Regions from separate parts of the Dehalobacter sp. CP genome, predicted to be linked through region 2. Evidence: riboswitches for the same ligand, from Rfam matches in the RefSeq annotation. Region 2 holds a riboswitch; each other region holds the start of a gene.

Region 1 (7,893 bases), 690 kb from region 2:
TCGCAGGCAACGTTGACCGTGCCGAAATCTCCTTTTAAAGTCACCTGGTCGCCACGAATCATATTTACTATGGAGAATCCTACCGATGAGGTGTTCTCGTAACCATCAAGAGTGCAATTCGATAAAACTATCGTATTCTGTACTTGGGATTTTCCTTTAAGATGGATGACTGCTTCTTTTCCAGAGGGGACATCGATTACCAGGGTTTTAGACATAAATGTATCGCAGCAAATACCATCCACCGATCCCCCTCCCCGAATGGTCGTTCGGCCTTTGACGGTTACATTTTCTAAGGTTACTGTTCCGTTTCCGATACCTTCACCGAGTAGTAGGTCGCCTTCAATGACCGTATTTCGGACCGTGATATCCGATGCTTCGATTGCCAGACTTCCGGATATTGTCGTTTCCCCTGATGGAGGCCCATAGGTTCCCTTTTGGTTAAAAATGCTCCTTAAAACTTGGTTTTGACTGTGGGTATAGCCATTTAGAACACTGTTAGGAATCGTTTCTTCTCCGCCCAGGGTAAGTAGATGGCTGGAAACGGTCATTTTTTTGAGGATAAAATCTTCGGATGGCCCGATAGGAATTTTACCACAGAGGACAAGGGGAGATGATGTTTGGGCCGCAAGAGCTATCCCTGCAAGTGAGTTCGTTAAGCCTGCTTTGTTTTCCGCGCTAGCGAGATATATTATATTAAAGTCGAGGTCTTTGGAGAATTTATCAAGAACTGCGCGGTTCGTAGCATAGCGGTCGTTGCCTGCCAGTCTGAGGGGAGAAGGGGCTTGATCCTCAATATTTTTGCCGACGACTCCCGTGCCGCCGATAATATAGGTGCGAGTTATTTTATAATTACTCAAGTGCATTTTTACCACCTCAGGCAAGTTATCCGCTGGCGTAAGCAGGATGGAGTACCCTTTAGCGGCGGCCACTGCGGAGATAGACAGTGCATCCGCGAAGTTTACTCCGCTAACTAGTGCGACCTCTTTGGTGCCAAGTCTCTTCGCAATTTCGACAGAAGTCACATATCTGTCCGAACCATAGATCCGGTCAGTGGTTTTTATACCAATTGTTTTCAGGGTTTGCTCTACATCGGCGGAGATTGCCTCGTATCCGCCTACGAGGATCGCCTTGGTTGCTCCTAATCGTTGTATTTCGTTTTGGGTATATCTATTGATAGTATTTTTTTCTGTGAATAGGATGGGGGCATCGTATTTTTTGGCTAAAGGACCTGTACAGAGTGCATCAGCCAACGCGTCTCCTTCGACTAGAACCACATAATCGGATTTTTTCCATCCTTCCTGCGAGATGGCCACAGCTGTTTGGTAGCGATCCGTACCCGCTAGCCGATTTTCATCAGCCCTAGCAATGTTCGGACTAGGCAGAATGATTAGCATCAGAACAAAAAAGCCTATTATAAGAAATGTAGAAAGTACTTTTTTCCTTAGATGTAGATATTCTAGATATTTCACTGCCAAATCTCCTTCATATAATATAGAATTATCGCTATACAAGTTATTATTTCCCATTCTAATCCTTATCACTTTCTAATTCTCTGTGTGTGACAATATTCCTCCAAATAATATGATAGAAAAAGTCATAAAATGTACAAATGTAATTAATCTACTAGGTACTTATTGAAAAAAACGATGGGATAAATAAAACATAAAGTACATAACAGGGGCACCCGAGAGGCACCCGAGGGGACAGGTTCATGATTGATATCATCCTCACAAGTTGATCTAGATTTGACAAACATTATAAGAAAAGAGAGGGGACGTAACCGAAACATGAAGTTACGCCCCCATGGGTATCAAGTTTACCATAGTTTAGACCCTGGGATCACAGTGGTAGGATGCCTAGCTCACATGAAGAGAAAATTTACGGATGCGATTAAGGCCTTAAGCCCGGAGGAGCAAAAGAAGACCGTTTACTTCAAGGGACAGGAGTACTGCGATTACCTGTTCCACATTGAAAAGAAATACAATGATGCTGACCCTGGAGAGCGTCGGATAAATGGCTGTTTCATGATAATCTTGTTATGAAAGAGTAACAGAAAAATGAGACAAATAACGCTGAAATCCACTTTAATCCTCCTTAGAGTTTTTTGAGTAAACTTGAGAAACTCTAATTTAGAGGATTTTCTCACGGATCTAAGAGAGTTTTCATACACATTCTTATTAGACGCTTACAATGATTTTAATATGATTCGGGCCTGCTGGTTTACAGTGAGCTCTTTTTTACGCCACTAGAGTTTACGCTTACTTTTTAATTATTTAACATGCGAATATTTTATATAATTTCAACATAAAGTAAATTTAAAATTAATTTTTATGGGACAAAAGTCTCATTTTTTATACCCCAATGGTCTGGAATAAGTCCGAAAACCTTGATTTTCAAAGTATTCTGGAATATAATGGCCTCAGCCAAAACGATAATGGCAAATCCGTCGAAAGACGGAGACGCAAAGCCACGGGTCTAACACCGAAAGGTTATGACAGCCGGGTTACCGAAAGGGGTAGATAGAATGATCCATAAGAAGATTCTCGTTTCAATTCTTTGTGTCCTGTTAATCATTGCGGTCGCGCCAACCTGTGTATTTGCTGAAACAACCACGGATGGAACCACAGTAACCGAGGATGTTTCAACGAGTACTCCTGATACGACCACAGATCCCGCTACAGATTCAACAACGACTGACCCAACGACAGACACAACAACAGATGCAGTAACAACCGATTCCACAACAATGGATTCGACCGGCCAGGCCTCAGCTGAAGATGAAGCCGGTGTAACGCCGGACAGCTGGCTCTATTCAATCGAACAGATGATTGAAAGTGTTCAGGTTGCTGTAACTTTCTCTGATGAAGGAAAAGCGGAACTGCTCGTTGAGTTTGCCAATGAACGGCTCGCCGAAGCGGAAATCATGTCCGAACAAAACCAGTTGGATTTGATGGAACAGGCTCTGAAAGTGTACTCGGATACGATAAAGAAAGCCAACTTCCAGGTACAGCAGATGATCGAAGACAACGAAGCAGCTGAAGGTACGGATACGACGGCTACAGATTCTGCTGCGGATGATGGGGCCGTCACGACTTCCACAGATGAAACAGTCGCAGAGGACACGGCAGCAACTGACACAGAAGAGAATACGGTGATCAGCAATCTGCTTGCCAGCATTGAGCTTGTTCAAAGCGATGCAGATAAAGTCGTCTTAAAAATCAGCGGCAATCTGACAGAAGATCAGGCTGAGATCATGCAGAATATCATTAAAGCCGAAGTTCAAAACACCATTGCGATCAAAGCTTATGTGGCTGCCAAAAAAGCCTATGGGGATGCAGTGCAGCAATTTGCAGCGGCCAAAGCAGAGTTGGGTGAAGCCCGTGCTTCAGGTGACGAGGCTGCCGTTGCCGCTGCCCTGGAAAAAGTCGAACAGGCTGAACAGTACAAAAACGACATGCAGGAGCTCAGGAAAGATATTCAGAAAATCAAAGTAGAGACGAACAAAGAAACGAAGGAAGTCTTGAAAGAGCAAACCCAAAACATAAAAGAATATAAGAAGGCCAATAAGGGCCAAGCCGTGAGCGACCAGGAAGATAGCCTGGAAGCAGGGGACGAACAGGATGCAACGGCTGTAGATAATCAGGATGTAACGGATACTGGCGATCAGACTGCCACAGTCGATGGCCAGTCTACTTCGGATGAAACAACAGTGGATGGCACAAGTGATGAAAGTGGTGGAACCGTCGATGCTCAAAGTATTCAGAACACAGTCACGAATACCCCTCCAAATAACGGACATAACGGTAAAGGGCAAGGAAAAAGATAGGACTTTATATTTTCAATAACTGAGAATCATTCAAATTGCATAAAATGCAATGCCTCCCAAAAAGAAAAACAGACAGCTATCAGGCAGATAAAGTGCCAGGGCTGTCTGTTTTTGTGGTCTTCATCTGTTTAGGCCGGTACTGCCCGCTTACGCTTGCGGAGGATCATAAAGGTCATTGGTCGTAGTTTCGATGACCTTTATATCCTTTACCCCTGTAAGGGCACCGTTTGCCGTGAGGAATATCCCGCCTGCTATAAGCGCGTTCATAACGTCCATGGCTTCAGCCAGCTGAATATCCTCTCGCGGTTGGGGAACTGTTAGGGAAAACGTGTTCTCTCCGGTGGTCGCGAAAGTTAATCTTGCTGTTCGGTTGGTGGTCACAGCCAATTGAATCACCTCCTTGACGCCTGAAATTGCCCTCCGCTTTACGCTTCGTTTGTCAATTCATCCGTTCTTCTGAAGTAAACGTCAAGCAGCGTATATTCCGACAGACTGAAGATGGCGTGAGCCGCCTCATAGACAGCTTGATTCGAAGCATTGTAAACAATATTGTTAAGGGTTCGCTGTTTGGTTATCGGAGCATCGGAGGTGCTGACTCCGGTCTGATAAACCAATACCAGAGCGGCGCCGGATGGTGCTGAAACAACGGCCATTCCAATCATCTCCTTTCTCTTTTATTGGACAGCTTACTTGCTGTCTTGTATATACTATGCTTGGCTTGTCCAAAGGTTCCCAAAAAAAATCAGGAACGAACTCTAAGCGGTTTCTTGGGGGGCGGCCACTCTTTAATCGTCTCTGCCATGTATTCAATCAGTCGATTGGCCTCTTTTCTTTTTTCTTCTTTCAGGTTCGGATCGATATGGGCCAGATTGGTGAGCGCTGTCGTCAGATCGAAGAAGGTATCGGCGATTGTTTTGCAGCAAGCGTTGCATTTTTCTACATACTTGATGTGAGCGTCCGGGTCATGTTCGGTTTTAAGGTTGTGGGTAAAAGGGGCTGTTATTGCAGAGGGGGCATCACCGGCAGAGGAGGCATTGTTGGCAGATTGCGCTTCTGCATTGATATTTTCCGGATTCGTTGGCCTTGTTGCAGCCTTAGCGTGCTCCTTTTTTAATTCGGAGATGGTGCTGTCGATCGTCTCCAGCCCTTTTTTAAGTAGCTGATTCTCCTGAAGCACCTGCTCCTTCGCCTGATTGGCCTGATCTCTGTCCTTCAGAGCCTGCTGAAGCTCCTGTTTCGTCATACTGCCGACGTCATTGTGCGTGATGAATTCCTCCCGTTCCTCTGCCGGGAAACCCAGTAAGAGGAGGGCCTGGGTATAAGTCAAATGGGACACTGGTGTCCCATTTGAGCTGTCGGATACTTCAGGGAAGTTAGGCCCGTACTCTTCGTAGAGCTTTATCAGCCTGGAGGCAGTTCGGCGAGAATAGTTCACGGACTCTTCCAGCCACTTAATCCATTCCCCGTGTTTGACCAGATCTTTGGCTTCCAGCAATCGACGGCCGATTTCAATGGCGCCGGCAAGCAGGATTTTTTTGGTTTGGCAGGTTATCATATTTATCTCAGCCGCTATGACAAGCGGTGTGCGTTCGGTGATCGGATTATCCATGCCGCCCGCCCTTTCATTATGAGTCTAATTACAGCATATGCAGATGGGTTTCGGATGGTGAGGGCTTGGTTTTGTGACGTAACAGACAGAAGTAATAGCAATGGCAAAAGATAGCTAAAGATAGCAGGAATAGCTATAGACAATAAACGCAGCGCAATAATAAATAAATCCCACGGGTTTTGAATCCGTGAGATTTTTAATATCAAAATGATTTGTTATTGAGACTTTGTTTTATACGGGCCTTCTCTGCAGGGATCTGATGGAAATTTCATGTTCGCCAAGTACCTGGATAATCGATTTTTGGTCATCTGAGATCTTGTCTAATTTATGATTGGTCTCTGTCCGAAATTCCATCAGTCCGGCTGTTTGCTCAACAACAACATCCAGTTTATGTTCAACCTTACAGAGTCGTTGATCCATGGAATCCAGTCGTTGGTCGATATCGTCGAATCGTTGGTCGATACCGTCGAACCGTTGGTCGACACCATCGAATTGTTGGTCGATACCATCGAATTGTTGGTCGATACCATCGAATCGTTGATTAATACCATCAAATCGTTGAGAAATGTCTTTCTTCATTTCTCTGATTTCACGAAGCACGATAGTCTGAAACTCATCATTGGACATAGCGGCTTCCCTCCAAAACAAAATGGATCCTTTAATAGATATTATGCAATATAAAAAAGAAAAAAACAACCATAAAATTCCAAAAATTTACAAAATAATGTTGCCATTTATGGGAAGAAAATATTTGGTAATATCTAACTTGAACCCATTGACCCAAGGCACAAAGGAAGATAAGATAAGAGAGGTGACGTGCCGACTGACCAGTCGGTCGCGACGGCCACGGCCGCAACCACGACATTCATGAATATGTCCCAAAAAGAATAGACTTAGAAAGATATTGATTTACGGGGGAGTAGAAAAATGAAATTCAAAATGAAACGGTCTGAGCAGGGTGGCAGCCCGGACTTGAAAAAACCGATTGGGAAGAAGAAAATGATCATTACCGTGATTGCAATCCTGCTTGTCCTTCTGGTCGGGGTAAGAATCTACGGTGCGATACAATCTGCTGCTGAAAAGAAGGCGGCAGAACAAAACAGACAGAATTATGTCCCGGTGGAAGCGTTGACCTTACATAAACAGAGCATCTCTTCTGCGATTACCTTAAGCGGCAAAGTTGAAGCGGATAAAGAAGCTTCCGTGGTCGTCGGCACCCCGGCCAAAGTGGCGGCGGTCTATACCAAAGTTGGGGACCGGGTCAGCAAGGGCCAGGTACTTTTCAGCCTTGATAAAACCGATCTGATGTCCAGCTATAACCAGGCTTCAGCGGCCTATCAGCTGGCGCAGGCCGGCTATGAAACCAATATGGCCAATTATGAAAACAGTAAAAAGAATTATGAGAATATGAAACAGCTGTATGAAATCGGCGCGGTCAGCAAGTCGGAGCTTGATCAGGCTGCCGTGGCGGCTTCGGATGCGGTTCTGGAAACGTATAAAGGCCAGCTGGCTCAGGCCAAGGCTGCTTATGACGCGGCGCAGAAAGCCCTGAATGATATGGATGTCAAGGCGCCGATCGACGGTGTCCTTACAGCGCTCGATGTGAAAATTGGGTCGATGGTGATGAGCGCCGTTTCTCCGGCCAGGGTGGTGGATTTGAATAAAGTGTTTGTTACAGTAAGCCTCAGCGAGCAGGAGATCAACAGCGTGCACAGCGGCCAGTCGGTTCAGATTGAAGTGCCTGCGGCTTCAGTGAAAGTCAAAGGGGTTATTGACAGTGTAAGTATTGCAGCCAATGCCCAGGGCAAATACGCGCTCAGAACCTATATCGATAATAAAGACGGAATCATCAAACCCGGCATGTTTGCCAATGTGACCTTAAACATTGCCGGCAAAGATAATGTCTTGGCTGTGCCGACCGATGCGGTGATTTTTCACGGCGGAAAAGACGTCGTGTATGTTGCCAAAGATAATGCTGCAGCCGAGATGGAAGTAACGACAGGACTTGAGAGCGGCACCGAGACGGAGATCGTCGGCGGACTGACGGAAGGGGACATCGTCATTATCAAAGGGCAGAACTTTGTGCAGGATGGTACGGAAATCAAAGTCGTAACTGTTGACGGCAAGCAGGTTGCTCAGGAAACGACGGATACGGCAGCTTCGGCGCAAACAGGGGGAGGCGTTCAGAAGTGAAAATATCTGAAACGTCGGTAAAACGCCCTGTTACAGTCCTGATGCTTGTTTTTATTATCATCATTCTCGGATTTGTGTCCTTCACGCGTATTCCGCTGGACTTGATGCCCGAAATGGAATTGCCTTATGCAATCGTGAGTACATCCTACAATGGAGCAGGCCCTCAGGAGATTGAAAACCTGGTCACGCAGCCAATCGAAAAGGCTGTTTCCACAGCCCAGAATGTCAAAAATATCAGCTCCATCACTTCGGAAGGCAGTTCGCT
Region 2 (7,893 bases):
AAAAGACCATTCGCTTATCATTATTGGCTGCTTTGCTTTATTGTAAATCTGTGCAAATATCTCACTGAGTTCAACGTTCTGATAAACACCATTCACTTTTATTTGGTCATAAGCTGTTTCCGTTTGCAGGTCGACTTTTCCATAGTAATTAAACGTACTTATATCCGTATAATTTCTGCCGATACTCCATACCAAATCATAACATTTTTCAATCCCGCTTCCATTTCTGCTGCCTAATATCATATGGTTCTTATCGTACTTCTTTATTGCCCCTGTTGTTATCGTATAATATTTTTCTATAATCGCTTTTTCAAAGTCTGTTTTATCCGTATTGATGGCCAATTGGTTCTTTCCGGTAAATGAAGTCATTTTTCCAAGTGTCTCGAATGAAGGATAACCTGTCCCCCAGGCCTTGTTTAAATTACTAATATTTCCATATCTATTTTGCAGCCAGTTGATCAAGGCAATCTTTGCCGTATGGGTTTTATCTTTTTTTATGACCAAGTCCGTAAGTCCGTATGTCGTATCAAAACTTTGGCCCCACCAGGCGAGTTCGTTATCCATATAATAGCCGAAAAGCCATGGGTCATTCTGATCTTCTTGGATCACCTTTCTAGCTAAGTCATCACAATAGTACACAAATTTTGGACTGAAAACATTCGGGAAACAATGATTGCTTGTGTCCAATCCGTATATTACATAATCTTCTCCGTATTTAGAGAAACTGTTCCCGAATCCAAACGATACCGTATGCGCTAGTCCACGATACCTCAAAGACGGTGCTGAATCTATTCCTAGAAGATTAAATCCCCAGCTGTTTAACCGCTCCGCAGTATTTTTTGCCCATTCTTCCTCAGACCCATAGATCTTTTTTACATTCTGTTCATATGGGGAATAACCCAATGCCTCTGAGTAATGTCCTTTATACGTCATCCTCTGTGCTCCGACGGCAATAAATCCTTTCCCATTAGGCGCAATCACCCACCATTTATCCCCTATTTTTTGGGTATGAAAAAATCCCGTTTTTTTACCGTTTATCGTCGTATCTGTTTCGATTTTAAGCTCAGGATATGAGCCAACTGCATTAACTTCATAAACTTTTTTATTTATTGTGCATTTTACGTTATCGTACTTTGTTTCTACGGCCGCACTTGTCAGAGCCGGAATTCCTTTGTTTGTACAATTCTCCGAAGAAAAAATATATTCTTTCTCCCATATTTTTTTACCATCTAACTCGCATACTACCCCTGTAATCGATTTATTGTTCAAACTTATCTTGAGAACATACGGCTGGTTATATTTCCACTCAATTCCATCTCCTACGTATGAACCAACTTTTAGTTTTGTCTCCCCATAATCTTGCACACACCATTGCCCATTAAACATTTCTTGAAGTTCAATATAATGCATTTTATTTTTAGCCTCAGGCCCTTCAACAAGTGCTAACGACCAATAATTATTATTGTCTGAATAAACTGATATCCCCGCCGACTTATACTTATCCCCTTGCGATACTTGAATAGTAACTTCCGATTCAAAAGTTAAATCAGTCCCAACGCTAGAATCATATTTAGCAAAGCTCTTTTTCAATGAATTATTTTGGAAACAACCATTATTTACTTCCCAAGATATATCGTCAGTGATCCACTTAGGGCTACCATCACTTCCAGCAACGTAGGCGGAGAAATCATCCTGCAATCTTTGACCGCTTATACTGGGTTCACTTCCAGCTAGTGTTGTTGGTGCCACTAAAACTAATATTAGGCTTATCGTGATTAACGTTTTGATTGTTTTTCTTAAAATGTTCATAATCTGCCCTCTCTAAAAACAAAAAACTTATTTTTTGGTAACTGGCTGCCATTTTACAGGCCCTATAGCTTTGCGTCCCTGCTTTTCAACAGGTTTGCCATTGTCAGTAATAAGTTAGACAAAAACAAAAAACTTAATTTTGGTAACTGGCTGCCATTTTACAGGCCCTATAGCTTTGCGTCCCTGCTTTTCAACAGGTTTGCCATTGTCAGTAATAAGTTTTTGTCCGATATTCATTTAATTAATAATTATCATATTTTCAATATTTAGTCAATAGTATTCTTTATGTTTTTTCTTTTTTCCTAATATATCTGAAAATGAGTAAAGCAATAATTCCAACAATTAAAACGTATAAACCCACGAATAAATATACGCTAAACGAAGTAACTGTCACTTTACAAATATTTGATATACTCTGATCTTCTGTACTCACCCTTATGAAAACTGTTCCTGGAGATAAGCCTTTGACCACTCCATTATTAACTGAGGCTATTTGCGGGTTATCTGACGTCCAATTTATTGTTTTATTTGAAGCGTTTGCCGGTATAATTAACGCTTCTAACCTCCGGGTCTGACCGACCTTGATAAATAACTCCTCGGGACTTATTTTAATATTTGTCACCTTTATGTCGTCCAAACTTGTATTTGGATTCTCATCAACAACAGTTTTGGTAATATTCACCTTAACATTATCAAATTGCGCTTCAAAGGCAGCTGTCGTTAGCGAGGGAATACCTGTTTTAACACAATTATCAGGTTTAAATAGATATTTTGTTTTCCAAATCAAAGAGCCATCCAATTCATATACAGCACCCGTAATACTTAATTTATTTAAAGTTATTTTTAATAAATAAGGGTGATTATAGTCCCAATGTAAATTGTCTGACGGTACTGTTCCCGTTACTAATTTGGTGCTTCCTTTATACTGGGCACACCATTCGCCGTTAATCATTTCCTCAAGTTCTACATAATGATTATTCTTGTCCGGTGCTTCAACCAAGGCTAAATGCCAGTAATTCTCATAATCTGTATAGATAGCAATTCCTGCTACCTTATACTTATCACCTTTAGAAGCTTTGATCATCACTTCCGATTCGAAGGATACTTCAGCGCCAGTTGGCGAGTTCATCAATGCAAAGCTCTTCTTCACCAAGTCATTCTTAAAATAACCGTCATTAATTACCCATGAAAACTCATTGGTCACCCAATTAGGCATTCCATCACTTCCAGTTGCATATCCAGAAAAATCGTCGTCATATACAAATGCCGTATTATTTGACGCATCATCCAATCCGGCCAAGGAGGTCGAACTGAAGGTTAACAGTATCTGAGATACCGTCAATAATACTGCCAGTGTCTTTTTCAGAATCATAATCCTATCGCTTTCCTTTCTATATATCCCGATTGGTTTACGAAGACCATCATAGTTATGATTCATCTAGTCTCTAAGAGAATACACATTACCATTTGTTGCTTTCGCTACACTGGTAACCAAAGCATAAGGTTCATCCTTTTCATTCACTAGTCCGTAATTTGTATCTAGCTTATAAGATTTTGTTAGTCCTTCAGCCGGAGGATCAACCCACATGAAAAATTCAGAACCGACAAGAAACGGCATATTGAATAATGCTTTTTGATATATTTCATAGGCTTTTGCTCTCTCCGTCTGCGTATCTACTCGCATACCAGCTCCTACGCTACACGGGAGTCCGCTATCATACGCCGGAAAAGACCATTCGCTTATCATTATTGGCTGCTTTGCTTTATTGTAAATCTGTGCAAATATCTCACTGAGTTCAACGTTCTGATAAACACCATTCACTTTTATTTGGTCATAAGCTGTTTCCGTTTGCAGGTCGACTTTTCCATAGTAATTAAACGTACTTATATCCGTATAATTTCTGCCGATACTCCATACCAAATCATAACATTTTTCAATCCCGCTTCCATTTCTGCTGCCTAATATCATATGGTTCTTATCGTACTTCTTTATTGCCCCTGTTGTTATCGTATAATATTTTTCTATAATCGCTTTTTCAAAGTCTGTTTTATCCGTATTGATGGCCAATTGGTTCTTTCCGGTAAATGAAGTCATTTTTCCAAGTGTCTCGAATGAAGGATAACCTGTCCCCCAGGCCTTGTTTAAATTACTAATATTTCCATATCTATTTTGCAGCCAGTTGATCAAGGCAATCTTTGCCGTATGGGTTTTATCTTTTTTTATGACCAAGTCCGTAAGTCCGTATGTCGTATCAAAACTTTGGCCCCACCAGGCGAGTTCGTTATCCATATAATAGCCGAAAAGCCATGGGTCATTCTGATCTTCTTGGATCACCTTTCTAGCTAAGTCATCACAATAGTACACAAATTTTGGACTGAAAACATTCGGGAAACAATGATTGCTTGTGTCCAATCCGTATATTACATAATCTTCTCCGTATTTAGAGAAACTGTTCCCGAATCCAAACGATACCGTATGCGCTAGTCCACGATACCTCAAAGACGGTGCTGAATCTATTCCTAGAAGATTAAATCCCCAGCTGTTTAACCGCTCCGCAGTATTTTTTGCCCATTCTTCCTCAGACCCATAGATCTTTTTTACATTCTGTTCATATGGGGAATAACCCAATGCCTCTGAGTAATGTCCTTTATACGTCATCCTCTGTGCTCCGACGGCAATAAATCCTTTCCCATTAGGCGCAATCACCCACCATTTATCCCCTATTTTTTGGGTATGAAAAAATCCCGTTCCTTTACCGTTTATCGTCGTATCTGTTTCGATTTTTAGCTCAGGATATGCACGTATTACAATGGGTTCTTCGTCTCTGTATGCCAAAGCAACTTTATTAATCTCTATAGTTATTTCAGATTTAACCGAAACATCAGGCTCTGATTTTAATACAGAAGAGCAAAGAAGATCGTTTGGCGAATCGTATATTATTTTTGCTGACTTTTGTTCACTAAGCCCAAAGGCAGGGAAACCTGTAGAAAAAACAAGAAAAAACAGCAATAAATAAAATATTTTTTTTGTCAAAATCTTCAAAATATAATCCCCTTACTTTACAAAAAAATCTCAAATATAAGAAATATGATATAATATAAAAGAAATATTTTGTCATCGGAGGAAAATAATGAAAAGTGTGTATGAGCAGCTTCTTCATCTGCTAAGAATATTTATTAACGGTGAAATACCAGATAAGGAATTACTTGCCTCCGTTGATGGAGTTGAACTTTATAATCAAGCCAGACTACAAGGTGTTTCTTCATTTCTGTTTGAGACTGTTTATCAACATAATGATTTGTTAAAAATCGATCACAGTGTATTGACTCATTGGAAAGAGAAAACGGTTGTGACTGCCGCACGTCAGTTGATGATGCTCCCAACGATAGGAACAATCTTTAATCTTTTTGAGACCAATGGCATAACAGCTATATCACTTAAAGGACTTGTCTTTAAGGAACAATATCCTCGGCCTGAACTACGTTCGATGAATGATCTAGATGTATTAATCAACGAGAAACAGATGAATCAATGCATAGAAGCGATGACTTCTCTCGGTTATAAGCCGAATGAACTAAATTACAATGATCCTGATCATATGCATATCGATATGATAAAAGCGGGTACATTCGCCGTTGAGCTTCACCGAACACTTTGGCATCCCAAATATATGCAAAAAATCGACAACAGCGACTGGGTGGATCATATCTGGAAAGACAAGCGTCTTCAAACGGTAGCCGGATTCCAATTTTATTGCTTATCCCCGGAGGATGAATTGATCAATGCTGTTATTCACACAGCAAGGCATTTAAAACACTCTAATGCAAATCTTCGTCTTCTTTCAGATTTCGTACTGTTTTTTAATTCTTACCGCAATCAAATTGATATAAACTACATTGAACAAACCTTAGAGTCAATGGCAATCTTGAATTTCTACTATTATTTAATGGATACATGCCGATTATACTTAGGATTACATCTTCCTGATAACTATCAATTAAACTCGACCAAGAACTCAGTAATAATCATTCAGAATATCATGAACAAAGAGGAAATGATTATAAGCAGCGATAGAGATCAAGAAAAAAAAGTTAATGGTTATCAGTATTTGCTCCAAAAGATAAAACTTGTTATCTCCAACAGCGCCATATACAATAAACTCTTAAAAATCGTTCATCCTTTTCGATCAAAAGCGCGTTTTCTACGGAAAATTGGACTACATTTTCGGTATTAAACCTTTGCTGTATCCTTAGATATTCCCTTATTCAATGACCTAAAATGCTTTTTTGCCTTTTTCAAAAATCGATTGGAATTAAAGAAATAATTATAAGAGCTGTAGTATCTTTTATAATCACGCTTCTTGACTTTATTCAGAACAATCCCGATCAACTTGGCATTAACGCCATGCAATTGTTCTTTGGCCCGTTGCAGACTTTTTTTCGAAGTGAATCCCGCTTTTACAATCAGCATAGTTGCATCTGCTTTTGACGCGACTATTGCTCCGTCAAAAACGCTTTCTAGCGCCGGAGTATCGAAAATTATATAGTCATACTCAATTTTTACTTGCTCGAATAACTTCTGAAAGCGTACTGCACACAACTTTTCGATTGGATTCGAACAGTCTGTTCCACAGGATAAATAGGTTAGGTTTGGAATATTCGTGTTGCTGATTACCTCCTCTAGTCGACCTCTCCCCTCAAGATAATCTGACAAGCCTAACTGCGCTTCAGCATTCAACCTCTTTGCAGCCGTCGGTTTACGCATATCTGCATCAACAAAAAGCACCCTCCACCCAGAGCGTGCAATAGATATCGAAAGACTAATCGCAAGCGAAGTTTTTCCTTCTTCTGGCTTGCAGCTCAATAAAGCAAACGTTTTACTTCTTCCATTATTATTAATGAGAAGACCGGCTGTAAGCATTTCATAAGCATCCCTGACCGCATTATTATCATTATCATACACATTAAAAGTCTTTATCTGCATAATATTACTTCTCCTCTTTATCGTAGATCATGCTCGGGTATAATCCCAATGACACGAACCCCGATATTATTTTCAATATCTTCAACTGAACGGATGGTTGTATTAAAATATTCCAACAAATAAATAATTCCCAAGGAAAAAACTTCTCCTGCAACGATCCATAGAATCATTTTTATAATGCCGTTATCCGGGATTGGCGTATTAGAAACCTGAGCTTTATCCAATATCCCGATAAAATCACTATTTGTGATTTCTTTAACTTTTGACGAAAATACTTCTCCCATTACATTCGCGACTGATGCAGCCATTATCGCATCATATGCAGTCACTCTGATTTTTAATAAACCCGAGTCTTCGTTGATTGATAAATTCGCCATTGAAGAAATTGTGCCCGCAGATAGACTATATTGATCCAGCTTCCTAGCGGCTTCAGCAGCTACAGAGCGGCTATAAAAAATCCCGGAATATTGTTTAAGAAATTCCTTCCCCATCGTGATGTCAGAATAACTCAAAGACTCACCTGCCGTCACTCTATCACGATTGAGAACATATAGCGTTGTATCTGCGTTATACGTTGGAGATGATAAGAAAATATGAAAAAACCATCCCATTCCTCCAAATAAGACCGCAAAAACAACGCATAACCACCACTTGCGACTGATTGAATCGATGATTCTTCTAATTTCCACGTATATCTTCCTTTCAATAACATATTATTTTCCGACTCCGTCATATATAAACCCTATCGTTTCAAGCTCATTCCTGTCATAAATATTTCTGAAATCAAAGAAATAATTGCCGTTCATTTTACTTTTCATCTTAGCTAAATCCATACTCCGAAACTGGTTCCATTCCGTAAGCAGGACAACAGCCTGAGCATCTGCTACAGCTGCATATTCATTCTCGGCATAATCAATATCCAAATTCAGAAATGCAATTTTTTTGGCGTTCTCCATTGCAATCGGATCATAGACAGAAAGACGTGCCCCTCTTTTATGCAACTCATGAATTATCGTAATTGACGGAGCCTCCCGCATATCATCGGTCCCTGGCTTAAAGGCAAGTCCTAAAACGGCAATCCGCTTGCCTTGAATATCCCC
Region 3 (7,893 bases), 410 kb from region 2:
ACTCAGATAAAACGGCGAACATGTTAAGCAAAGCTGGGATCGGCAAAGGCGACAAAGTCATGCTGATCCTGAGAAGGCGTTATGAAGTATACATAGCGATTCTGGCTCTGGCCAAAATCGGCGCGATCTATATTCCTTCTTCCAATCAGCTTACGCAGAAGGATATTATTTATCGAAATAATGCCGCATCGATTAAAGCGATCATCGCCTATCATGATCCGGTAATTCTCGACCATGTCGAAGCTTCCAGGGAAGAATCGTCAACGCTCGAAACGCTGTTTCTGGTTGGGGCCCGGCGTCCCGGCTGGGTTGATTTTGACAGCAGCCTGGAGGCCGCTTCCGAAAACTGGGTCCGGCCGACAGGTGCTGACGCTACAATGAATGACGACACAATGATCATCTATTTCACGTCAGGGACCACGAGCATGCCCAAAATGGCCATTCAGAGCTTCACCTATCCGCTTGGTCATATTGTGACGGCCAAATACTGGCAGCGCGTCGTGGACGGCGGGCTTCACCTGACGGTTTCCGATTCCGGCTGGGCTAAATTCGGCTGGGGGAAAATTTACGGCCAGTGGATTTGCGGCGCGGTGCAGTTTGTCTATGATATGGACAAGTTTATCCCGGAAAAGCTTTTGGAAATGATGCAAAAATATAAGTTATCCACGTTTTGCGCACCGCCGACAATTTATCGTTTCCTGCTTGAACACAATCTCGAAAAATATAACCTGTCCTCGATTGTTCACTGCTCCACAGCCGGAGAACCTTTAAATCCGGATGTCTTTAACCGTTTTAAAAGCATTACCGGCTTAAGCATCTTAAACGGATTTGGCCAGAGCGAGACGACCGTGCTGGTTGCCAACTTTGAATGGCTGGATATTTATCCAGGAGCGATGGGCAAACCGAATCCAGCCTACAAGATTGATGTGGTCGATGAAAACGGAGTTCCATGCCCTCCGGGAGTCGAAGGAGAACTGGTCATCCGCGAGGCTGATTCCAATAAGCCTGCCGGATTGTTCTGCGGGTACTACATGGATGAAACTGCTACCAATAAAGTGTGGTATGACGATACGTACCACACAGGGGATATGGCCTACTGGGATGAGCACGGCTTTTTATGGTTTGTTGGCCGCAATGACGATGTCATTAAGGCTTCCGGCTACAGGATCAGTCCTTTTGAAGTTGAAAGTGCGCTGATCGAACATCCAGCCGTCGTGGAGTGTGCTGTTACCGGCGCGCCGGATGCCGTCAGGGGAACGGTCGTCAAAGCGACTGTTGTGCTGGCCAAAGGCTATACGGCTTCTGAATTGTTAAAAAAAGAGATCCAGGACTATGTTAAAAAGGTGACGGCTCCGTATAAATACCCGAGAATTCTCGAATTTGTCGACGAACTGCCGAAGACGATCGGCGGCAAGATCAAACGCGCCCAGATCCGGCGTGAAGACACGGAAAAGTTTCAGGATAAAGAATAACTTTAACGTATATCCATCAATCGTTAAATATTGTCTGATGCACCCCACAATTATCGTGGGGTGATTTTATACCTTGAAAAATGGTTGGATTTCCATGTAAAATGAACCATAAATAATCATCATGAAAAAAGTTCATTTGAAAGTAATGATGGATCTATGTTGTTGCTAAAGAAAGGATAAACTGATGTTTCCGAGCGATTTAAACTATAGAATGCCTGCGGAATGGGCCAGACACGAACGAACCTTTATTTCCTGGCCGGTTCGGTCATCGATGTGCCATCCGGAAAATTACGAGGCTGTTTGTGAGGGTTATGCCGACATTATTCGAGCCATCGAGGAATTTGAACCCGTCACCGTATTGGTAAACCCCGACGAACGATCCCTGCTCGAAGGCCGCTTTCGGAACAGGCAGATCGAGCTCCTGCCGCTGGCGCACAATGATGCCTGGCTTCGGGATAACGGGCCGACGTTTATCGTCAATGATCAGGGAGATACAGCCGGCATCAATTGGCACTTCAATGCCTGGGGCGGCAAATATCCGGACTGGGATCTGGACAACCAGGTCGTGCCCCAAATATTGAAGCACCTCGGCCTGAAACCGTTTGATGCGCCGCTGATTATGGAAGGCGGCTCGCTGCACGTGGACGGAGAAGGTACACTCTTGACAACGGCCGAATGCCTGCTCAATCCGAACCGCAACCCTGATCTTTCCCGGGAGCAGATTACGGAACTATTGAAGAAATATTTGAATATCCACAAAGTCATCTGGCTGGAAAAAGGCTTATGTGGAGATGAAACAGACGGACATGTCGATAACATCGCCTGTTTTGCGTCGCCTGGCAAAATCCTGATTCAGGTCTGTGATGACCCTTGCGATCCGAATTATGCGATTACCCGGGAAAACCTCGCAGTGTTAAACCGGGAAACAGACGCCAGAGGAAGAACCCTTGAAATCATCCCAATACAGCAGCCTCCCGCCGTATTTGCTGACGGAAAACGGCTGACGCTGAGTTATTTGAACTTTTACTTTGTCAACGGCGGAATCATTTTACCTGTATTCGGCGGCCAGGCTGCCGAAACAGATGCCATGGCTATTCGAACCCTGAGCGGGATCTTTCCGGAAAGACGGATCCGAACCATTAATGGAATGGCCATTATTAGGGAAGGCGGAAATGTTCACTGTACCACCCAGCAGATGCCTGCTGTAAACCGTTTAAGGTGAGTGTATGAATTGCCCAACAACATATACGAAAATTTGAAAAATATAAATGAAGAGAAGGGCGTAACAGATACATCTTTTATATGTTGCGCTCTTCTGCGTTGTGGTTTTTTTCTGCATCATGTAAAATAGAAAATGCATACAAATTAACAAAATAGTAGAAACACCTGTAAGATCAGGTTCAGAACACACCGAAATCAGGCAGTTGGGAAGGAATATTAACGATGAGAAACGTCAAAGTGGCAGCAACCCAGATGCGCTGCACCAGTAACGTTGAAGAAAATATTGCCGGGGCGGAGACACTGGTCAGGGAGGCAGCAGCCCGGGGAGCGCAGATCATCTTGTTGCAGGAGCTGTTCGAAACCCCGTATTTCTGTCAGAAAGAAAAATCGGATTTTTACGTTTATGCTGCTGAGCTAGAAAACAATCAAGCAGTCAAACATTTCCGGAAAATTGCCAGAGAGCTGGAGATCGTCCTGCCGATCAGCTTTTATGAGAAGAAAAACTATGCGCGCTATAATACGATTGCCATGATCGATGCCGACGGCGATATCCTTGGCAAATACAGAAAGAGTCATATCCCCGACGGACCAGGCTATGAGGAGAAATTCTATTTTAACCCCGGTGACACAGGCTTTAAAGTCTGGCAGACGCGCTACGCCAAGATTGGAGTCGGCGTCTGTTGGGATCAATGGTACCCGGAAGCTGCCCGCTGCATGACCCTGATGGGGGCGGAGATCCTGTTATATCCGACAGCCATCGGTTCAGAACCGCTGGATCAGACGATCGATTCCAAAGACCATTGGCAGGCCTGCATGCTCGGCCATGCTGCCGCGAACCTGATCCCGGTGGTCGCATCCAACCGGATTGGTGTCGAGGAAGAGGATGATTCCAAAATCACCTTCTATGGTTCTTCTTTCATTGCCGGGCCGCAGGGCAATAAGATAGCGGAGGCCGGACGAAACGAAGAAACTGTTCTAGTCGCGGAATTTGATCTGGACCAGCTCGAGGTTCAGCGGCTGGAGTGGGGGATCTTTAGAGACCGCCGGCCTGATTTATACAGAGTGATTACTTCCTATGACGGGGAACTTACTTAATATTCATACATTTATTGATTATTCATACATTTATTGATTATTCATACATTTATTGATTATTCATACATTTATTGACAGATTTCGTGTATTTTACTATAATTGAGTTAAAATCATATGATCCATTGGCAAACCTGTTGAAAAGCAGGGACGCAAAGCTACGAGTCTAAGTGCTGAAGCATATTGACAGTCGGGTTGCACACAGAAGATGAAAACCGCGGCTGCTTTGGCCGCGATTTTTTTTTGAGGGAGGATCTACATGACAGCGGATTCCATCGTTGCAGCCAGTATTTCGATTACCCTGGTGTTGTTGATATCTTACGGTTTTTTATATTTTTCCGAGAAGAAACATTATTTCTTGGCATGGAGCCTTTCTATTGTAATGATGATGATTACCTACCTTTCCAGAATTGCATTGCTGGAAACCGGCAGCCAGTCGCTGGTGCTTCCAATTATCAACTATGCCTCTTCGATCGCAGGCTACTGGCTGGTATTCAAGGGTACGCAGCTATTTTTTAAGAAAAGCTATCCGGTGTTCTGGGATATCAGCGCAGGCTTTTTGATCCTTACTTTTATATGTATTACTGTCCAGGGACTCCCGACAACCGCTCTTTTACTTCTGTCTGTTGTCTGCATCATCGCATTGTTGTCCAAAGCAGCTATGACATGCTTAAAAGCAAAAACACCGCAAAGCCCGATCAGAATAATGCTTGGCTATACTTATATTTTTTGGGCCTTGTCGATTTTATTCTACCCGCTGTGCAAATTTATGAAGGTTATTCCATCACCTGTCGGTTATTTAGTTGCCGGCGTCGTTGGTCTGCTTGCTTATCTCAATATGCAGGCCCTGTACTTTCAAAGCATCCGGGAGGAGCTCGAAAGCAAAGAAGCTAATATCAGGAACCTTATTGTTTATGACAAATTAACCGGCGCCTACAGCCGTACTTATTTTGAAAACACGCTGGAAAATTTCCTGGAAAAGACCCTCATGCCTGCAACATTGGTCATGGGGGATTTTAATGGTCTGAAACTAATCAACGACACCTTTGGTCATGAAAAAGGGGATGAATTACTTGCTGACGGGGTCAGAATCATGCAGGAGACTATCGGCCCGGAGAATGTGATTATCCGGTGGGGTGGGGACGAGTTTATCATTATCATGCCTGGTATGCCGCTTGACCAGGCCGGCGTCCTTTTAAACAATGTCAAGAGCAACCTAAAAATCTCCCGCCCGAAAACAGTACCGATCGACATTTCGTTTGGCCTGACGATTTATGAGAACAGGAAACACTCTCTGACAGAAATGATCAACCAGGCTGAGGAAAAAATGTATAGCAATAAACTGAATGAAAGCAAGAAAACCCGCCTTGCGATCATCGAGTTCCTGGAAAAACTGCTCTGGGAAAAAGATTATCAGACGGAAGCCCATGTCATGAGGCTAAAAAGTTTGGTAAGTAAATTCGGTAGTCAGATCGGCTTATCCCCAAGAGAGATCGTCGAACTTGTCCAGGTTGCGATGCTGCATGATATCGGCAAAATTGGTGTTCCCGGGGAAATCTTAAAAAAACAAGGTGACTTGACCCCGGAAGAATGGAGCATTATGAAAAAACATTCCGAAATCGGCTATCGGATCACGCAGTCTTCCATGGAATTAGCGCATGTCTCGGAAGCCGTTCTCGGTCATCATGAATGGTGGAATGGGAAAGGTTACCCGCAGGGGTTGAAAGAAGATGAAATTCCGCTGTTCTCGAGAATTGTATCCATTGTTGATTCCTACGATGTGATCACGCATGAAAGGCCTTATAAACGGGCCATGGACCCGTATAGTGCACTTGTTGAAATCAATAAATGCGCCGGCAAACAGTTTGATCCGTATCTGGTCACTGTTTTTAACAAGATTATGCAGGAATCCCTTGTTGTGAATGATAGATAGGTAACTGCCAAATATTTAAAAGATACCCGCGAGCTCTGTACCGGCGGGTATCTTTCTGCTAATCTAAGGGTATTGGAGTCCCCCAACCAAAGGATTAAATATAAATCATTGATTAATAAGCCAGATAGAGATTGGGGCAGTAATAGATGAACGCAATAGATGATGAAAAAACGAAATGTCTAATCATTCATGGGTTTGGTGGTGGGGTACACGAAGTGAAGCCTTTGGCCGAATATTTGACTGCTCTTGGTTATGATGTTGTTTGTCCTATATTAAAAGGCCATTCAACAACCAGACATGAAATGAAAAAAGCAACGTACATGGACTGGATAGATTCTGCTGAACGTGAACTTTTAAGATTGAAAGAAATTGAGGATGAGATTCTGCTGATAGGGTTCTCCATGGGAGGGCTGATTGCATTTAATCTTGCCTGTAAACATCATATCAAGGCCATAGTAACAATCAATACTCCCATCTTCTATTGGAATATATACCAAGTGTTTCGTAATATCGTGGATGACATCAAGAACAAGAAGTCTAACCATATCAAGAGATATTTACAAGCAAAAAAAATCTCACCGTTTTTGTCTATGATCCAATTCCTGTTATTATTGCACCAAACAAAGCCAAAATTAAAGAAAATAGATTGTCCTATCCTAATTATTCAGGCTGAAGATGATGATACTGTAAGAAGAAAGAGTGTGGATTATATCAATAAACATGTGTCTTCAGACAGGAAAAAGATTAGATATTTTCAAAAAGGCGGTCATTTGATCCTTCTGAGTCCGATGGCTGAACAGGTGATGCTATGTGTTGAAGATTTTTTACAAATGTGATTGCAAAATGGTTCTTATGATGCGCTTTTCTTATAACCTTTAAATAAATAATAGCGAAACAGTAGTCCTAGCGTAATCCCGAACACAATTGAACCAATCATTTCTGAATAATAATCATTGATAGGTCTATGCGGAATAAGGTTACGCCCTTCAATAAGCCACATGAAAATGACTTCTAATGTTAGCCAGTTTAATAAACTAATGCCGATACTTTTGACTATAAAATAGTCATGATCTATGAATTTAAGTGCGTAGTAAAAAACAAGAGATAATACACAACCTAATATGATGGAATATATCGCTCCGAGGATAACATTAGGCCTGTCCAGTGTTATCATAAAGCTAGTGAGCTGATATACACTATACTTGGCAAATCCAAAAGTCACTAGGACTCTTGTAACGATTTCATAGGGAATAGTGGATATAGCTCCCATAAGCATAACTAAAGTTGGTTTATCACATTTCATTGTTGCACTGCCTTTATATATAAATGTTCGAGAGTAGTATTCCCATTATAAACATTTTTACAAGTATTTTTTGCAATATGCAGTTGCTGATTATATGTTAGATGATCCGGAAAAGGAAGAAACCCTAAAAGTACAGGCATCTTATTAAATTTCAAAAAGGTAACGGCTATGTGGTTACGAAAGTTGATCCTATGATCAGTTTTAAATGAATGATGGAGGCCCATGCCCGCAGCAAACGGGACAGGGCTTTTATTTTTGCACTGTCATGGATCAAATTATAAACTTCGACAAAACATCCTAATATTCGATAAAGGAATATGGCGCTATTTGAAGAATTTTCCTTATAATTGATCAAGCTGAAGGAAATGTACCAGAATGAATGAAAACTTTGACTAAAGACTACTTTCAGTAAGACAAATGGTAACTTTTTTATTATGAAAGGGGTTTTTTTAAGATGAACTATGAAGGTATTGCTAATTTGGTTCATGAATGTGTCAAAAATCCCAAGAGCATGTTAAACCAGGAAAAAGACAGTAAAGTTAAACCTAGCCAGTTTTCTGTAATTCAGAAGGTTATTTCCAGAGATGAAGTTCCCGGGACTATTGTTACACTTGAAGTAGGTCCTATGGCTACGTGGCAATAATACAATGAATCTTCAGCTTGATCAGATTATATATACGAAAATTGATAGAATTTTAAAAACGTACGGACTGAGTGCGGAAATGATCCGGATGATTCAAACTTCGCTTAACGCCGATAGTCCAACAGGTGAATTATTTAAATGGGTTCATCTGACTAGAATGAGCTGTGAGTGTACAGGTGGGAATGCGGAAGCTGCGTTGCCAGGGGGAATCGGTATGGAATTCTTTGCC
Region 4 (7,893 bases), 700 kb from region 2:
ACCAAACAATCCAGCATTTATGCGGACTTTCGGCACTTTTCCCAAAGTTTTTACAGGGAAAAACACTTCTCTTTACCCAGTTTTTTTACGGCTTTTGGTTGATCAATGGACAGTCCTTCCATAAGCCAGCGAAACTCCTGGGAAGTGACGTTGCGGACTGCTTCGGAATTCTTCGGCCACCTGAATTTACCGGCTTCCAGCCGCTTATATAATAATACGAAGCCATCGCCTTCCCAGTAGAGTGCTTTCAGTCGATCATGCCGGTGGCCGCAGAAGAGAAACAGACTGTTCTGGAATGGGTTTAGCTGAAAGTTCTGCTGGACTAAAGCGGCCAGCCCGTTAATGGATTTGCGCATGTCGGTATACCCGCAGGCGATATAGATTTTCTCTGCTTTGGAGATATCACCGAACATTTTGGAGCGCCCTCAAGGTATTTTCTATTAAGGCAGGTGCTGCGCTGTTGTGGATTTCCAAGCTTACGGCACCCAAGCTCACAACAATATCTGCTGATGAGTCCTGACGTTTATGGTCAGCGTCGGCTACAGGAAACGCAATATTTACCGGCACGATTGGATTCTTTTCGGCATTCAGCGCGGGAAGGGCTTCGCAGGCTGCTTCACGGACACGTTTCAGCCAGTAGAAGTAAGTCGTCTCGCTTAAACCGTGCTCCGCACACCAGTCGGCAATTTTCTGCCCGCTGCTGCGGCATTCACGGATGCGCTGGGCCCACTGATTCAATCGATATTGTCGAGTGGCTTCTCTGCTATCCATCACTAACTCCTCCTTTTGGAGTTTTTAAAGTAAACTTGAAAAACTCCAATAACTCTAGTTTAGAGGATATTATCTCACTGCTTTAGTGATGTTTCCATACACCGACTTATTAGACGGTTACTCTACATCGCTTGCGGTTATACGGATATGCGTAAATCTATTGACGGACTAGCAGCCCTTGTCCAGGAAACCTTCGGCATTGATCCTTTCGCATCCAGTCTCTATCTGTTCTGTGGCAAGCGTCGGAATCGTATCAAAGCCTTGCTCTGGGAAGGCGACGGATTTGTACTTCTTTATAAGCGCCTCGAAAACGGAAACTTTAAATGGCCCAGGTCTGCAGATCAGGTGAGGTCTCTTACATGGCAGGAGTTCAAGTGGCTGATGGAAGGTCTGGAGATAGATCAGCCAAGAGCCATAAAGAAGGTGAAACCAGGCGCTTTTTGCTGAGGTTAAAACGGCTGAAAGTGCCGTATTTACTGGATTTTAGCCCATTTTTGTGGTATAATAAAACCATAAAAACCGTTGGGAGAAAAGCCGTTTTATGGTTTCAAAGGACACCTACATCGAGCAGCTGGAAAATACAATAAAGAGCCTGGAACAGCAGGTAAGTAACCTTACCGAGATGGTGCTCCTTCTCCGCAAAGGGAAATTTGGCAGTTCCAGTGAAAAAACGCCGCGTGAGGAAATCAGTGACCAACTTAGCCTGTTCAATGAGGCAGAGTTAGAAGCCGATCCTCATGTCCCTGAACCCGTCGTAAAGGACGTAAACGGCTATAAGCGGCGAAAGGCCAAAACGAAACGGGAGGTATTACTTAAGGATCTTCCTGTCAAAGAAATCTTATGTGAGATTCCCGAGGAAGATCTTTACTGCGGCAACTGCGGAGTCACGCTCAAGCCGATTGGTAAAGAGACCGTCGTGAGGAACTGGAATACATTCCACCAAAATTGCAGATTATCCGGTATGTGCGAATGTCCTATGAGTGTCTCAAATGCAAGCATACGGATACACCTTATATAGAAAAAGCACTGACACCATCTTCTCTCATGCATCATTCTCTGGCATCGCCCAGCACGGTAGCAAATGTCATGTACCAGAAGTACGTGAATGCCATGCCACTCTACCGCCAGGAAAAGGACTGGGAGCAGCTTGGTTTTTCCCTCTCAAGGGCGACGATGGCCAACTGGATCATCCGGTGCTCACAGGATTACCTGTATCCCGTTACCAGATACCTTCGGGAACAGCTCCTGAAGCGAGATGTCCTCCATTGTGATGAATCACCGGTCCAAGTATTGAAGGAGAATGGCCGAAGGCCACAGTCCAAGTCTTACATGTGGCTGTACCGTACTGGAGAAGACGGGAAGGAGCCCATTATCCTGTATGACTACAGGACAACAAGAAGCGGCGAAAATGCCGCCGAATATCTGAAGGGATTCAGCGGGTTCCTGCACAGCGACGGATACTCAGGATACAATAAGCTGGCAGAAATTGTTCGATGCGGCTGCTGGGCTCACCTCCGCCGCAAGTTCATAGAGGCCATCCCGGATAACCGGGCGAAAGATTCTCCGCTAACAAATGCGGAAATCGGTCGGGATTATTGCAATCGGCTGTTTAAAATCGAAGATGGGCTGTCCGAACTTACATCGGAAGAAAAATATGCCAAGCGTCTTGAGCTGGAAAGGCCGGTTCTAGATGCCTTTTGGTGCTGGCTGGACTCCCTTCATATACTGCAGAGCTCTGCCCTCGGCAAAGCAGTGACCTATGCAAAGAACCAGAAACAGTATATGGAGAACTACCTACTTGATGGAAGGTGTTCCATTTCCAATAACGCGGCCGAAAACAGCATCCGTCCCTTTACTCTAGGAAGAAATAACTGGCTATTTGCCGATACCCCAAAGGGTGCCTCCGCAAGCGCTGCTGTGTACAGTATTGTGGAGACCGCTAAGGCGAATGGGCTTAGTGTCTATACATACCTGAGCTATCTGCTCATGTACATGCCGGATACAGATTATCGAAATAATCCGGAGGCTTTGGAAGAACTGATGCCTTGGTCGCCTCGAGTACAGGAAGAGTGTAAAAAATGATTCGCCGCGCCGGTTGAGGATTGCCATTATAGCTTATTTGAATTGATATTTAAAGGCACTCTGTTGTTAAGCGCTTACGAATAATAAGTTTAAAGATAGTACAATCACAATGAATACGGTTGAAAAAGTTGAAAAGGTTTGCAAACTATTTCAACCAAAATTGGAGTGGTTGCATGAATATACAAAAAGTCACAGCAGAGTATCGGCTAACACAGTGGATGCAGGTGATCCAGGAACGACAAAGCAGCGGACAAAGCATAAAAGAATTCTGCCAGGAGAAAGGTATAAGCAAACATGCCTACTTTGACGCTTACTTTTAGATTGAGGATTATCGCATCATAGTGTATACTCTTTGTGGAGCTTATCAAATAATTTAGAGTAATCGGGGGTAGTCCAATGCATAAAAAAGCATATATTATCGTGTTGATACTGGTCTTGGTACTTATTGTGCCTTATACAGCTTTTGCAGATACTGATGATGACGATGATAAACTCGTTCCTATTAATACACTTGAGTTCAACGAGATAGAAGATCTCATGCTAGCAAGAAACCCAGTAATTAAAGGAAATATGAAAAGCTTCAGTGATTCTTATGACGGCAAGAACAAGGGGATTACAGTGGCTAACGACTATTTGTCCGAATGGAATGCCAAGAACATTGCCTTTGGTACCGGTGATGGTACTAACCCTAAAGATGAGGCAGCGATCGCATATTTACTAAATGCTCAGAAAAATTTACTTTTAATGCAAAAAGCCTCCTATGAAAGTGGGGATAGTATTAATACGATAGTCAATATTCAAAAAGGGAATAATTCGCTGATTTGGGGTGTCGAAAACCTTTATATATCATATAATACTCTCATTACTCAGTTAGAAGATTCAAAGGCAAAACAATCATTGGCCGAACGACAGGTCAAGATTATTAAGATTCAAAAAGACCTCGGTATGGCCACGGAATTAGACGTGGCTAAGGCGGAAAACACGTTGTCCGAGCTTGAAATGAATATTCAAAGGATTAATGTTTCCCAAAAAGCAACGATTCAGCAGTTAAATGTGAGTTTGGCACAGGATAATAATACAGAATTAACAGTCAAAAAGGTACCTGAAGTTACAGCAGCTCAAATGCTTGCTATTGATCCTGATGCCGATTATCTTATAGCCAAGACCAAAAGTTATGATATTCAGATAGACTCTAGCTCAGATGATTCTCAAAGAAAGTTTAAGAATAGTTTTTACCAGGCTTATCAAACTGTGCTGGATAAGCAAAGAATACTTGACATAGAGCAGAGAAAACTTTTAGCTGTAGAGAGCGAATATAAGACTGCACAATTAAGTTATAAGTTAGGGAAGATTTCACTGGTACAATTCGAATCAACGAAGTGCACTTTTATTAGCCAGCAGACAGCTATTGAGACTGCAAAAAACACGCTTGCTGTAGCGTATAGAGCATATGAATGGGCTAAACTTGGGCTTATCGTAAATTCTGCTTTGTGACCAATGGGCGCTGCAGTTCTCTAACAATATTACGAGAAAGACCGATTACTTAGGTGAACGGAAAGACCTTTTTTACCACTGGCAGATTGGGCTTGCTCGACCAAAACATACGGTGATAAGGACCAAAGTCCCTTTTCTACCTCCCATTGGTCTGAAAAGACCCAAAACAATTGAACTTCAAAAGTATCTGTACTATAATGGCTTCAGCCAAAACGATAATGGCAAATCTGTCGAAAGACGGAGACGCAAAGCCACGGGTCTAACACCGAAAGGTTATGACAGCCGGGTTACCGAAAGGGGTAGATAGAATGATCCATAAGAAGATTCTGGTTTCAATTCTTTGTGTCCTGCTAATCATTGCGGTCGCTCCAACTTGTGTATTTGCTGAAACAACCACGGATGGAACCACAGTTATCGAGGATGTTTCAACGAGTGCTCCTGATACGGCCATAGAGCCCGCTACAGATTCAATAACGACTGACCCAACGACAGACACAACAACTGATTCAACGACGACTGATACAACAACAGATACACTAACAACCGATTCCACAACAATGGATTTGACCGGCCGGGCCTCAGCTGAAGATGAAGCCGGCGTAACACCGGACAGCTGGCTCTATTCAATCGAACAGATGATTGAAAGTGTCCAGGTTGCTGTAACTTTCTCTAATGAAGGAAAAGCGGAACTGCTCGTTGAGTTTGCCAATGAAAGGCTGGCCGAGGCGGAAATCATGTCCGAACAAAACCAGTTGGATTTGATGAAAAAGGCTCTGATAGCGTACTCGGATACAATAAAGAAGGCGAACTTCCAGGTGCAGCAGATGATCGAAGATACCCAAGCAGCTGAAGGTAGGAACACGACGGCTACAGATGCTACTGGGGATGATGGGACCGTCACTACTTTCACAGATGAAACAGCTGTAAATGATACTGCCGAAAAGGACACGGTCGCAGCTGACACAGAAGAGAATACGGTGATCAGCAATCTGCTTGCCAGCATTGAGCTTGTTCAAAGCGATGCAGATAAAGTCGTCTTAAAAATCAGCGGCAATCTGACAGAAGATCAGGCTGAGATCATGCAGAATATCATTAAAGTCGAAGTTCAAAACACCATTGCGATCAAAGCTTATGTGGCTGCCAAAAAAGCCTATGGGGATGCGGTGCAGCAATTTGCAGCGGCCAAAGCAGAGTTGGGTGAAGCCCGTGCTTCAGGTGACGAGGCTGCCGTTGCCGCTGCCCTGGAAAAAGTCGAACAGGCTGAACAGTACAAAAACGACATGCAGGAGCTCAGGAAAGATGTTCAGAAGATCAAAGTAGAGACGAACAAAGAAACGAAGGAAGTCTTGAAAGAGCAAACCCAAAACATAAAAGAATATAAGAAGGCCAATAAGGGCCAAGCCGTGAGCGACCAGGAAGATAGCCTGGAAGCAGGGGACGAACAGGATGCAACGGCTGTAGATAATCAGGATGTAACGGTTACTGGCGATCAGACTGCCATAGCCGATGACCAGCCTGCTTCGGATGAAACAACAGTGGATGGCACAAGTGATGAAAGTGGTGGAACAGTCAATGCTCAAAGTATTCAGAACACAGTCACGAATACCTCTTCAAATAACGGACATAACGGTAAAGGGCAAGGAAAAAGATAGGACTTTATATTTTCGATAACTGAGAATCATTCAAATAGCATAAAATGCAATGCCTCCCAAAAAGAAAACAGACAGCCACCAGGCAAATGATATGCTCCCTTCGTAGTCAATGTCATTAAGTTAAGGCCTAAAAAACACAACCATCCAGATTAAGATGGTTGTGTTTTTCTTATACATACAGGTGGGCATATAAAATTTATCAATTGTAAAAAAACACTTGACAAATAAATAAAAATCGAAGGCTTCGCCTTGAAAATGAGGACATTTTTAAGGAGGCCTTCTAAAATGAAAAAGAAAGCATATCCAGAGCAGGTACGAACTGCGCTGCACCAAGCAATACGCTCAATCACAGCAGATTTACCGGCTTGCGTGAAACGACCAGGGCAAGATTTTTCACGCGAACGGAAATTATCACTGCATACTATGCTGCTTATGCTTGTAGGCATGGGAGGCAATAGCCTTTCAAAAGAATTATATGATTGGCTGGGTTATTCGTCAGAGACTGCAACCGCTTCAGCATTTGTCCAACAGAGAGACAAAATTCGTCCAGAAGCACTGAAACTACTGTTTCACGAATTTACAAGATTAGCAGTATCGGAGAATTCATTACAAGACTACAGGCTGCTCGCTGTTGACGGTTCGGATTTGAGACTTCCGTCAAATTCAAATGATGGATTCTCCTCCATCAGGAACAGCGAAGATAGCAAAAATTACAATCTTGTGCATTTGGACGCTATGTATGACCTGATGGGCAAGGTTTATGTCGATGCATCCGTGCAACCCAAGAAAGGCATGAATGAGCATAAAGCCTTAGTATCCATGGTAGACCAGTCTGAAATCAGCGGAAATGTAATTGCAATCATGGATCGGGGATATGAGTCATTCAACAATATCGCTCATTTTCAGGAGAAATCATGGCACTATATCATCCGGGCGAAAGAATCCTATGGGATTATATCAAGGCTTTCTCTACCAAATTGCCCGGAATACGATGAAGAAATCACGTTAACCCTCACCCGGTGCCAAACCAAAGAAACGTTACCGCGTAAGCGTCAAAGACACCATCACATAGAATTGTAGCCTTGAAGATAGTACAATCACAATAAATATGGTTGAAAAAGTTGAAAAAGTTTGCACACTTTTTCAACCAAAGCGGAGTGGTTGTATGAATATACAAAAAGTCACAACAGAGTACCGACTATCACAGTGGATGCAGGTGATACAGGACCGGCAATGCAGCGGACAGAGCATTAAGGATTTCTGCCAGGAGAAAGGAATAAGTAAGCATGCATACTTTTATTGGCAGCGACAGTTACGAAAGGTTGCATGTATGGAACTTTCAAAACGGAAAGAAGAAACCATCGTAAGCTGTGTCCCGGAAGGGTGGATGCAACTTTCCCAAGGTCAAGAAATAAAATCAACGCTGGATATTGAAGTCGGTGGCTGTCACGTCACCGTGGATGCGGAGACGGATCCTGAACTTCTGAAAAAAGTCTGCCGCATATTGAGGGTGCTGTAATGAGATGGAGTGACAAACCCGTGTACCTATGCTGCGGGCATACCGATATGAGGAAATCAATCAACGGACTCATGGCGCTGGTTAAAGACAACTTTTCCATCGATCCGTTTTCAGAAGCATTGTTTGTATTCTGCAACCGGCATCGGAACAGAATAAAAATCCTGGAATGGGACGGCGACGGATTCTGGTTGTATTTCAAACGTCTGGAGCGCGGACATTTTCGCTGGCCGGCAAAGGGAGACACTGCCACCATGGTTCTTGAAACCAAAGAATTATCTTATCTTATTGAAGGTGCGAAACTGGAGAAAAAGCTGAAACGAGAAGAAGTTTTCGAGCGGCAAATCTCTTGAAATATTTATCTCGAAACAGCGTTTA

Evidence for each region. A riboswitch is a leader RNA that binds a small molecule or an ion and turns the genes downstream of it on or off. The one in region 2 is predicted to bind cyclic di-GMP.
Region 1: another riboswitch for cyclic di-GMP. It lies ahead of AAH944_RS12785 (DUF5667 domain-containing protein); the one in region 2 lies ahead of AAH944_RS09300 (beta-galactosidase).
Region 3: another riboswitch for cyclic di-GMP. It lies ahead of AAH944_RS07440 (HD domain-containing phosphohydrolase); the one in region 2 lies ahead of AAH944_RS09300 (beta-galactosidase).
Region 4: another riboswitch for cyclic di-GMP. It lies ahead of AAH944_RS12840 (DUF5667 domain-containing protein); the one in region 2 lies ahead of AAH944_RS09300 (beta-galactosidase).

Annotation. Positions count from the first base shown of each region.
Region 1 is NZ_CP157399.1:2,561,735-2,569,627, reverse strand. Features, by position in the region: gene AAH944_RS12795 (cell wall-binding repeat-containing protein) at 1-1,469, opposite strand, end outside; gene AAH944_RS12790 (IS66 family transposase) at 1,788-2,042, shown strand; cyclic di-GMP riboswitch class I at 2,427-2,511, shown strand; gene AAH944_RS12785 (DUF5667 domain-containing protein) at 2,525-3,826, shown strand; gene AAH944_RS12780 (DUF2922 domain-containing protein) at 3,974-4,213, opposite strand; gene AAH944_RS12775 (DUF1659 domain-containing protein) at 4,252-4,479, opposite strand; gene AAH944_RS12770 (DUF3102 domain-containing protein) at 4,569-5,435, opposite strand; gene AAH944_RS12765 (hypothetical protein) at 5,667-6,083, opposite strand; gene AAH944_RS12760 (efflux RND transporter periplasmic adaptor subunit) at 6,363-7,628, shown strand; gene AAH944_RS12755 (efflux RND transporter permease subunit) at 7,625-7,893, shown strand, end outside.
Region 2 is NZ_CP157399.1:1,875,024-1,882,916, forward strand. Features, by position in the region: gene AAH944_RS09300 (beta-galactosidase) at 1-1,809, opposite strand, end outside; cyclic di-GMP riboswitch class I at 1,843-1,918, opposite strand; cyclic di-GMP riboswitch class I at 1,948-2,023, opposite strand; gene AAH944_RS09305 (Ig-like domain-containing protein) at 2,093-3,181, opposite strand; gene AAH944_RS09310 (beta-galactosidase) at 3,248-4,852, opposite strand; gene AAH944_RS09315 (nucleotidyltransferase family protein) at 4,941-6,044, shown strand; gene AAH944_RS09320 (CpsD/CapB family tyrosine-protein kinase) at 6,041-6,793, opposite strand; gene AAH944_RS09325 (YveK family protein) at 6,811-7,482, opposite strand; gene AAH944_RS09330 (UDP-glucose dehydrogenase family protein) at 7,507-7,893, opposite strand, start outside.
Region 3 is NZ_CP157399.1:1,468,498-1,476,390, reverse strand. Features, by position in the region: gene AAH944_RS07455 (AMP-binding protein) at 1-1,472, shown strand, start outside; gene AAH944_RS07450 (agmatine deiminase family protein) at 1,657-2,694, shown strand; gene aguB (N-carbamoylputrescine amidase) at 2,916-3,788, shown strand; cyclic di-GMP riboswitch class I at 3,903-3,988, shown strand; gene AAH944_RS07440 (HD domain-containing phosphohydrolase) at 4,045-5,718, shown strand; gene AAH944_RS07435 (alpha/beta hydrolase) at 5,865-6,554, shown strand; gene AAH944_RS07430 (hypothetical protein) at 6,569-7,021, opposite strand; gene AAH944_RS07425 (hypothetical protein) at 7,476-7,664, shown strand; gene AAH944_RS07420 (polyprenyl synthetase family protein) at 7,669-7,893, shown strand, end outside.
Region 4 is NZ_CP157399.1:2,573,859-2,581,751, reverse strand. Features, by position in the region: gene tnpB (IS66 family insertion sequence element accessory protein TnpB) at 51-413, opposite strand; gene tnpA (IS66 family insertion sequence element accessory protein TnpA) at 403-771, opposite strand; gene tnpB (IS66 family insertion sequence element accessory protein TnpB) at 838-1,218, shown strand; partial or broken gene tnpC (IS66 family transposase) at 1,313-2,853, shown strand; gene tnpA (IS66 family insertion sequence element accessory protein TnpA) at 3,027-3,173, shown strand; gene AAH944_RS12845 (TolC family protein) at 3,250-4,347, shown strand; cyclic di-GMP riboswitch class I at 4,558-4,642, shown strand; gene AAH944_RS12840 (DUF5667 domain-containing protein) at 4,656-5,999, shown strand; gene AAH944_RS12835 (transposase) at 6,285-7,079, shown strand; gene tnpA (IS66 family insertion sequence element accessory protein TnpA) at 7,165-7,518, shown strand; gene tnpB (IS66 family insertion sequence element accessory protein TnpB) at 7,518-7,868, shown strand.